DNA from 2 places in the Citrobacter sp. GW821-FHT02E08 genome. Region 2 is predicted to be linked to the other one. Evidence: predicted binding sites of a transcription regulator. Region 2 holds the regulator's gene; the other holds the start of a gene.
What was found. Region 2 encodes LexA, which represses DNA repair genes until DNA is damaged. Its sites were predicted from a motif close to TNCTGTATGTACATACAGNA; they were not measured.

Region 1: the regulator LexA is predicted to act here: its motif matches at 3,147-3,166, upstream of umuD (translesion error-prone DNA polymerase V autoproteolytic subunit).

Annotation. Positions count from the first base shown of each region.
Region 1 is NZ_JBWKVL010000004.1:227,823-232,793, forward strand. Features, by position in the region: gene AC07UY_RS07625 (DUF1869 domain-containing protein) at 1-115, opposite strand, end outside; gene yeaR (DUF1971 domain-containing protein YeaR) at 119-481, opposite strand; gene leuE (leucine efflux protein LeuE) at 668-1,306, opposite strand; gene umuC (translesion error-prone DNA polymerase V subunit UmuC) at 1,445-2,710, opposite strand; gene umuD (translesion error-prone DNA polymerase V autoproteolytic subunit) at 2,694-3,128, opposite strand; gene dhaR (dihydroxyacetone kinase operon transcriptional regulator DhaR) at 3,267-4,971, opposite strand, start outside.
Region 2 is NZ_JBWKVL010000012.1:36,128-41,098, forward strand. Features, by position in the region: gene plsB (glycerol-3-phosphate 1-O-acyltransferase PlsB) at 1-2,057, opposite strand, end outside; gene AC07UY_RS15485 (diacylglycerol kinase) at 2,223-2,591, shown strand; gene lexA (transcriptional repressor LexA) at 2,701-3,309, shown strand; gene dinF (MATE family efflux transporter DinF) at 3,377-4,702, shown strand; gene AC07UY_RS15500 (CsbD family protein) at 4,833-4,971, shown strand, end outside.

The DNA.
Region 1 (4,971 bases), on a different contig from region 2:
CGACTTCTGCGGCGACATCCGGCACCAGCAAGGTCATCGGCGCTTCAGTTTCATAATCGACCGAAACGCCATTACTGTTGTTGGTCACCGTCACGGTATATGTTGCTTTACCCATGGTTTACTCCTTCCCGGTGCGAATGACTTTCCGTTGGTTTGCGCTTTCCAGTAACACTTCCGGGGCAACGAAAAAATCGATGTTAAAGTAAGTGTCGTCAGTCATCACTTCGATGTTATGCCACTTTTCCGGTGGGAAAACGCCAAACTGACCGGCTTCAATAATCATCACCTTTTCTGGCTCGGGACTGTGTTCATCGGCATATCCGAGATATTTGACCGCCCCCTGCATGACCGACAAACGGGGATACACGCCCGGTCGGGTTCCTTTATCAAGGTGGCGTTCGAAAATTCCGGCGGGCGCTGTCTCTTTGTTCCAGAATGGCGTGGCGCGTGTGTGAATATGATTCTGTGGAATTTGAAGCATTGTCTTCCCTCTTTCCATCAACAACGCAGCGTATTTCATTTATCGCTGCTGTAAGAAGGTTACTCCTCATAATATGCATTTAAAATACCATTTATTGGTTATTTTAAAGGTTTATACATCAGGGCTGTATCTTGATTTGCGGGAGGAAAAGACAGAGGCCCGTCAGAATAAACGGGCCTGCAGATATTACGACTGCAGCGTCGCCAGACGCGCGGCAAAACCGACGAAAATCAAACCAATCAGAGAATTGCCGACTTTCGCCAGTTTCTTTTTAGTCCGAATATATTGCGTCACAAACGCCCCCGAAATAATCAGGAAGCTCAGGTAGAAGAAGCTCACCACTTCCAGCGAGATAGCCAGAATCAAAAATGACAGCCCCGTATGCGGCGCGTTCACATCAATAAATTGCACGAAGAACGACACGTAAAAAAGGATCGCTTTTGGGTTGGTCAGGCTCAGAACTAAGGCGCGTTTAAAAATCGCACCAAAAGGGACATCCTCGCCAGTCGACGCGTTTTCTTTTGATTTCAGCGTCGCGTAGAGCATCTTTGCGCCCAGATAAAGCAGATACAATGCGCCGAGATAGCGAACAATACTAAACAGCACCGGCGTCGTTTTAATCATCGTTGCAACGCCGGCGTAAGCGAGAAACATCAGCACCGCATCGCCAATAAACACGCCGCTTGCCGCGAGATACCCACCTTTCATCCCACGCCCAACGCTATTTTTCAGCACAAAAAATGTATTAGGACCAGGGACCAGAACGATAAAAATTGCCCCGACCAGATACGTCCAGTAATTCAGAACTCCATACTCTGCGAACACGTTAACCTCTTCCTGAAAAAAACAGATACGCCTAGCTGCGAAACAATATGCTAACGAATGCGTCTGATGATGGAAAGGAAAATCAGGACTCACCGCCATACCCAGTACATTACTCCGAAAAACAGGCAATAAAGCAGCCTATTTCACCACCGGTAAATCTGAAAACCGAGTGGTATAGCGTGGGGAGAGCATTTCCCGTTTCATTTGCCATTGCTGCTGTACCCCCTGCCCGGCAAAATAGAGGGTGCCTCTCCCCTTTTTGCTGTTGAGGTGATCCAACACCGCCATTAATTGCTCACTGTTGGGGCGTGGGGCGTTTTCATCAAACAAGTTTAGCTGAGCAATCCCCTGGCTAAAAAAATCACTGAGCATGACGCCTGCTTTCATATAGCGAAAACCGTCTTTCCAGATCCTGTCCAGCGCACTGCAGGCAACACGAATAATGTCGCGGGTATCCTGAGACGGAATCGTTAACTGACCACCGGCCTGCGGCGCGTAAAATACCTCATTTTCGGCATGCGGGCTGGTTCGCATAAAGACGCTGATAGCGCAGCAGTACTGTCGTTCTGCCCGCAGTTTTTCCGCCGCGCGTTCAGCGTACATACAAATCGCCTGATGCATCTCGTCGTAGTGGGTGATGCGATGGCCGAATGACCGGCTACAAATAATCTGCTGTTTGGTGGGGGCAAACTCATCAAATGCCAGACAAGACTCCCCGCGAAGCTCACGCACGGTACGTTCCGTCACCACGCTGAAGTGTTTACGCATCACCCAGAGAGAGCTGTCAGCCAATTGCAGCGCCGACGTAATGCCCATCGCATTGAGTTTCTTACTGGTACGCCGCCCTATCCCCCAGACTTCTTCAACAGGGACGTGCGCAAGAAGTTTTCTCTGACGCAACGAGTCTGAGAGATCAACCACGCCGCCGGTCTTTTGCCATGTTTTCGCCGCAAAATTGGCGACTTTAGCCAGCGTTTTGGTCTGCGCAATGCCTACGCCAACGGTCAACCCCGTGTTCTTTCGTATCTGTTGACGAATTTGGTGCCCAAACGCCTCGAGCGAGTAACCACGCCTGATCCCTGACAGATCGATAAACGCTTCATCAATGGAATAGACCTCAACCGACGGCGCCATTTCTGCCAGCGTCAGCATTACACGGTGGCTGAGATCGGCATAAAGCGCATAATTTGAGCTAAAGACCGCGACGTGCTGACGCCGTAATTCATCTTTCACTTTGAAATAAGGCGCCCCCATTTTGATGCCGAGCGCTTTTGCCTGTGCCGATCGCGAAATAATGCATCCGTCGTTGTTTGAAACCACCACCACCGGTTTTCCCTCGAGATCCGGTCGAAAGACCGTCTCACAAGACGCATAAAAACTGTTTACATCAACCAGCGCGAACATGTCTGTGTGATTTCAACGTAAATGTCACAACGCCAAAGAGTTGCAGCTCTTCCTCGCTCTGCAACACGATGGGGGAATAATGCGGGTTGTGGGGAACGAGCTGAAGACGGGGCCGCGTGTGTAGCTCCTTCACGGTAAATTCCCCCGCCACGGCCGCCACCACAATATCGCCATGCGTCGCCGTCAACGAACGGTCAACCACCAATAGATCGCCATCGCTGATACCGGCGCCTACCATCGAGTCACCGCTGACCCTAAGGAAGTATGTTGCCCCCGGATGCTTCACCACCAGGGTGTTAAGATCGAGACTGTCCTCAACATAGTCTTGCGCCGGGCTGGGAAACCCGCATGAAACACGCTCCAGAAACAGAGGTAACGTAATGATGTCATTACGTTCACAGGAAAAAATATCATTCATCACGGCCAAACCAATAAACACTGTACATATAAACAGTATGTTGTATTTGCCGATCAAATCAAGCGACTTATGCGATCAGTGAATGAACCCGTTGAAGTCACAGCACATTCAGTGATCCATGCCCCGCCACGTTCAGCCTCAACGCGAGTCCTGACGACGGCGCTTAAACTGACTGACATCAATGTTGTACTGCTTTAGCTTACGCCACAGCGTTGTGCGCCCAATGTTCAACACGCTGGACATTTCCTGTACACGGCCGCCGGTGACCTTTGCTGCATGAATAATGGCGTCTTTCTCGATACCGGCAAAGGTCAGCTGGGTTGGGAGGCGCATACCGCCCTCTTCGAAGCGTTCGGTGAAAAGATGTTCCGGTAAATCGCTCAGCCGGATATGCCCGTTGTCGCAACTCATGGCGATGTTTTCGATAACGCTAAGCAACTCAAAATCATTCCCCGGCCAGGCGCAATCAACCAGCTGCGCCATCGCATCATCCTCTATCTTCAGCCGCGTCGAGAAACGTTTCTCAAGACGCGCAAGGGTATTACGCACCAGCGCTGGAATGCTGTTGCGCCGCATTCGAAGCGGTGGAATGGTGATTTCAAATGCATGTAACGCGTAGTAAAGCTGGCGACTAAAACGGTTTTGTTCCACCAGCAACGCGAGATCCAGGGTCGTAGAGGCGATGACTTTCACATCGACAGGAATCAGCCTGCGGGCATCAAGGCGCGTTAATACTCCTTGTTTGATCACCTGCAGAAGCGCCGATTGCAACTCCGGCTCCAGATATTCAATTTTCTCCAGAAATAAGGTGCCGCCGTTGGCCAGTTCCAGACGACTTAAACGCCCGCCCTCCGACGTGCCATTGGTATCGCCCTGTCCCAACACGGTATCGGCATACAGCTGACAGTTCACCGCAATATAGGGGCATTCCGCACGCTCACTTTCATTATGAATGGCCTGACTGAGCTGTTCTTTGCCGACCCCTTCCTCCCCGCAAAGTAACACCGGGAAGCGCCCCCGCGCGGCCTGACGCCCAAAATGCAGTAAGCGCCGGGTGGCAGGATCGTCGCCCGGCATTTGTGCAAAGGTGTGACTCACTTTCCCCAACTGGCTGGTCACCAACTGGCGCATCTGTTCGACCGGATGGAGCAACAGAATAAAACTGGCCCCCTGAGCCTCAATAATCGGTTTCAGAGTGATGACCGCATCCACAAATTGATGCTGGCTTTCAAACGTGACTTCGACATGGTTAAGCTGGCGCATTTGCCGGATTGCACGCTGCAAAACGGCAGGCAGCGTGACCAGATCGGTGATATTTTTCCCCTGGCTCGACTGGGCATCCAGATGCAGTAATCGCGCGGCCTGCGCATTCAGAAATTGCAGCGTTCCCTGCTCATTCCAGGCCATCACGCCGTCGACCATTCCTTCGAGCAGGCCGTACAGCTGATTCAGATGGCGATTAGACTCGGTCAGCAGGTTGTCGGTCAGCAATGAATTGCCCACTTCACGCGCTATCGCCAGCGTCAGCGGCAGATCGGACGCCGCCTCCTGCCCAACAGGGCAACACAAGGCGATGGAACCCGACTGGCGACCGTGGTTATCAAAAATAGGCGTGGAGAAGAAACTCCAGCCAGACAGCCTCCGTTTGAAATGTTGCTCGCCAGACGTTTGAATCGGCTGTCCAAGCGCAGACGCCAGGGAGAGCGCACAGGTGCCAATAAGACTTTCCGCACAGTAGGCACCGTTGATAAACCCCAGTTCGCCAAGCTGTTGCAGCGTAAGCGGATCGCCGCAGCGACTCAGAATGCAAGCCGACTCATCAAGAATAAATAACCCACATCCC
Region 2 (4,971 bases):
AGCTCTTCATTCTGGACGGTAATCAGTCCCTGACGCTGCATTTCGCTTATCAGTGCGTCGATGACGCCCGCCAGTTCATCCCGCTCCCAGCGCAGGAACAGTTCTGCTTTCAGCATTGGGTAGAGAATTTCAACATGCTCAAGCAGCGCGTCGCGGGAGATGCGACGATGCTGGGTCACGATGGCCGCCATCAGTGAAGGCAGAACCAGCATATGCGCAATGTTGTTGCGATAGTAAGTCATCAGTACCGCCTGCTCGCGCGGAAGAATGATGATATCGCCGATGGTATCTTTCTCGACCTCGAACTTGTTCATTTGCAGCGCGTGGTCAATCAGCGCGCTGGCGCTGACCGACGGAACCGTAGAGTCGGTGGAATACGGGACATTGCGCATTAGATCCAGATAACACTCGAGCTGCTCTGTCAGTTGCTCGCGCGTTAACGAACGCTGACGGGATGCGAGCAACGCGGTGCAACACAGGTTCATGGCATTTGCCGCGCCCGCTTTGTTAATGCGGACCATCAACTCAGCGGCGATACCATTGACCGTTGGCGTCAGCCAGGCGGGACGCACGGCTTCGATCGGATCGATAGATTCACGCCACTCAGGAACATGTTGGTTCAGGTACGTCATCAACGGCATCGGTTCGCCAAAGTTAACGTAGCCCTGACCCAGATTACGCAGCTTGCTCAAGCCACGCAGCATTTGCGGCAGGCTCTCTTTTTCTTTCGTCGCGCCACGCAACTCTTTGGCGTAAGTCCCCACTTCCATTACGTGCTCGTAACCGATGTAAATGGGGACCAGGGTGATCGGACGCGTACCGCCGCGCAGCATCGCCTGAATGGTCATCGACAGGGTGCCGGTTTTCGGATCCAGCAGACGGCCAGTACGGGAACGCCCGCCTTCCACAAAATATTCCACGGAATAACCACGGCTAAACAGCTCGCCGAGATATTCGCGGAAGACGGTGGAGTAGAGTTTGTTGCCCTTAAAGGTACGGCGGATAAAGAACGCGCCCAGGCGGCGGAAAATCGGGCCAGCTGGCCAGAAGTTCAGGTTGATACCGGCAGCGATATGCGGCGGCACCAGCCCCTGATGATAGAGCACGTACGAGAGCAACAGATAGTCCATATGGCTGCGGTGGCAGGGCACATAGACGATTTCATGCCCATCGTGCGCCAACTGGCGTACACGCTCTGCGTTGTGGACATTGATCCCCTGATACAGTCGGTTCCAGGTGAAACCCAGAATGCGGTCAGTCAGGCGAATCATCTCGTAGGAGAAGTTGGCGGCAATCTCTTCCATCAGCGCAATGGCGTTCTGCTGCGCTTTTTCATGGGAGATTTTTTTGCTGCGCGCTTCGTCTTCTACCGCGCGCGCAATGGCTTTTGACGCCAGCAACTTGTTAAACAGATCCTGTCGGGCAGGCAGACGAGGACCGACCGCCGCCAGACGCTGACGGGCGAAATGCATTCGCGCCACACGCGCCAGTTTTTGGGCAATAATTTTGTCGGTTCCGTGCTCGTCAGCCATCCGTCGTAAGGAAACGGAAGGCGAGAAACGGACAAAACTGTCGCGCCCCAGCCAGGAAACAGCAAAGAATTTCTGTACGCCATTCAGCATACGCAGAGGGGGATTTACCTCACCCTTTTCACGCCCCGGAGAGCGGCCGAACATCACCGATACCGGCACCATCTGTACATCCAGATCTGGATTACTGCGGTGAAGGTCGAGGTAATTGTGAAAGAGTTTGATCGACTCTTCTTTCGGCGTGTAGTAGGTGAATACGCGCGGGCCGCCGTGAATAAACACATAACGCGGCAGCAGAGTTCCGTCGATCTCCAGCGGCTCTAACGGGTCGGGGAGATCGTGCGCCAGGCATTGGGCACGCAGCGTCAGCAAGTCTGCTTTTGAGTTGTACGGTAAAACGTACATAATGGGACGAGATGTATCGAGCCCCAATTCCGGAGCGGGTTCCGCCGGAATAGACTTGCTTTTTACCAGTACGGTTAATGGTAAATTCAGTAATTTGTAGTAAATTCGTGGCCAGCCAGACATAAACGATGTAAAGCCTCTGGTTAATAATGCAAATGCGCTGCAAGGATATCAGAAAGTCTAGCGAATTTCTGGTGTATCCCGTCATACTTCGCGCCGCTGTAACCCGAATTTTGTGGGTTAACGATATAATGTCATTGACGCTGATAATGCAAAAAGGTTCTTTTGATGGCTAATAATACCACTGGACTCACCCGAATTATTAAAGCTGCTGGTTATTCCTGGAAAGGTTTTCGTGCTGCATGGATTCATGAAGCGGCATTTCGTCAGGAAAGTGTTGCTGTGCTGTTGGGCGTGGCGATTGCCTGCTGGCTGGATGTGGATGCCATCACGCGTGTTTTGTTGATTGGTTCTGTCATGCTGGTGATGATAGTGGAAATCCTCAACAGCGCGATTGAGGCGGTGGTTGACCGTGTTGGCTCTGAACACCATGAGCTTTCCGGGCGGGCGAAAGATATGGGGTCAGCGGCAGTATTGCTGTCGATCTTTGTCGCGATGATCACCTGGGGAATCCTGCTGTGGTCGCATTTTAGATAAGGCTTCCATAATCCGATAAATCTCTTGTTTTTTGTGCCGCTTGTGGTTCCAAAATCGCCTTTAACTGTATATACTCACAGCATAACTGTATATACACCCAGGGGGCGGAATGAAAGCGTTAACGGCCAGGCAGCAAGAGGTGTTCGATCTTATTCGGGATCACATCAGCCAGACAGGTATGCCACCGACGCGTGCGGAGATCGCGCAGCGTTTGGGGTTCCGTTCCCCAAATGCGGCTGAAGAACACCTGAAAGCGCTGGCACGTAAAGGGGTCATTGAAATTGTCTCCGGTGCCTCTCGCGGTATCCGCCTGCTGGTGGAAGAAGAAGAGGGTCTGCCTTTAGTAGGTCGCGTGGCGGCAGGGGAACCCCTTCTGGCACAGCAGCATATTGAAGGCCACTATCAGGTCGACCCGTCGCTGTTTAAACCTAATGCCGATTTCCTGCTGCGCGTCAGCGGTATGTCGATGAAAGATATTGGGATTATGGACGGTGATTTGCTGGCGGTACACAAAACCCAGGACGTGCGTAACGGCCAGGTCGTGGTGGCGCGTATCGACGATGAAGTCACGGTTAAGCGCCTGAAAAAACAGGGCAATAAAATCGAACTTCTGCCAGAAAATAGTGAATTCAAACCGATTGTGGTTGACCTGCGCGAGCAAAACTTCACGATTGAAGGGCTGGCAGTCGGCGTCATCCGTAACGGTGAGTGGTTGTAATATTGTTTTGATACAGTGGCGCATCTCGCGCCACTGTTTGTTTTAACTCCTTCTCAGGCTTTCCTGCATGCCTTTCTTTACCTCTTCCGACAAAGCACTCTGGCGTCTCGCGTTACCGATGATTTTCTCCAATATCACCGTTCCTTTGCTGGGACTGGTGGATACTGCGGTCATCGGGCATCTGGACAGCCCTGTTTATCTGGGCGGTGTTGCCGTGGGCGCAACGGCAACCAGCTTTCTCTTCATGCTGTTGCTTTTCTTACGCATGAGCACCACCGGGCTGACGGCTCAGGCGTTTGGTGCCAAAAATCCCCAGGCGCTGGCACGCGCGCTGGTGCAGCCACTGATTCTGGCGTTGGGGGCGGGAGCTTTGATCGCGTTGTTCCGCACGCCAGTCATCGATCTTGCATTGCATATCGTCGGTGGAAATGAAGCGGTGTTGGTGCAGGCGCGACGTTTTCTGGAGATCCGCTGGCTGAGCGCTCCGGCATCGCTGGCGAACCTGGTGCTGCTGGGCTGGCTGCTGGGCGTTCAGTATGCCCGCGCACCGGTGATCCTGCTGGTTGTCGGCAACGTTCTCAATATTGTGCTCGATCTGTGGCTGGTGATGGGTTTGCATATGAACGTGCAGGGCGCAGCGCTGGCGACGGTGATTGCAGAATATGCCACGTTGTTGCTTGGGCTGATGATGGTGCGCAAAGTGCTTACACTGCGCGGCGTGTCATCCACGATGCTGAAACAGGCCTGGCGGGGGAATTTCCGCCGTTTGCTGGCACTTAACCGGGATATCATGCTGCGTTCGTTGCTGTTGCAACTGTGCTTTGGTGCGATCACGGTTCTCGGGGCGCGACTGGGCAGCGACATCATTGCGGTGAACGCTGTTCTGATGACCCTGCTGACCTTTACCGCCTATGCCCTTGATGGATTTGCTTATGCTGTCGAAGCGCATTCCGGGCAGGCGTATGGCGCACGTGACGGCAGCCAGTTGCTGGATGTCTGGCGTGCTGCATGTCGGCAGTCAGGGATTGTGGCGCTGCTGTTTGCCCTCGTTTATGCCCTGGCGGGCGAGCAGATCATCGCGTTGCTAACATCGTTGCCGCAAATTCAACTTTTGGCCGATCGCTACCTTATCTGGCAGGTGGTGTTGCCGTTAATCGGTGTCTGGTGTTATTTGCTGGATGGCATGTTTATCGGGGCGACGCGTGCGGCGGAAATGCGCAACAGTATGGCCGTTGCGGCGCTGGGATTTGCCCTCACGCTGTGTGCGTTGCCCTGGCTCGGTAATCATGGGCTGTGGCTGGCGTTAGCCGTTTTTCTGGCGCTTCGTGGACTCTCGTTGGCCTGGATCTGGCGACGTCACTGGCGGCATGGAACCTGGTTTGCCCGAGCGTGATGGTTAAAAGTTCCGAATATCAAAATGAACATGGGATCACTGACTACAATTAATCTCACGTCCAGCAGAAAACGTAGTGTATTTGGGCGAAGCAATATCGCTAATCACCACTAATCATGAGGACTCGATGATGAATAAAGACGAAGTCAGCGGTAACTGGAAACAGTTCAAAGGGAAAGTGAAAGAGCAATGGGGCAAGCTGACCGATGATGATATGACGGTCATTGAAGGTAAGCGCGACCAGTTGGTCGGTAAGGTCCAGGAACGTT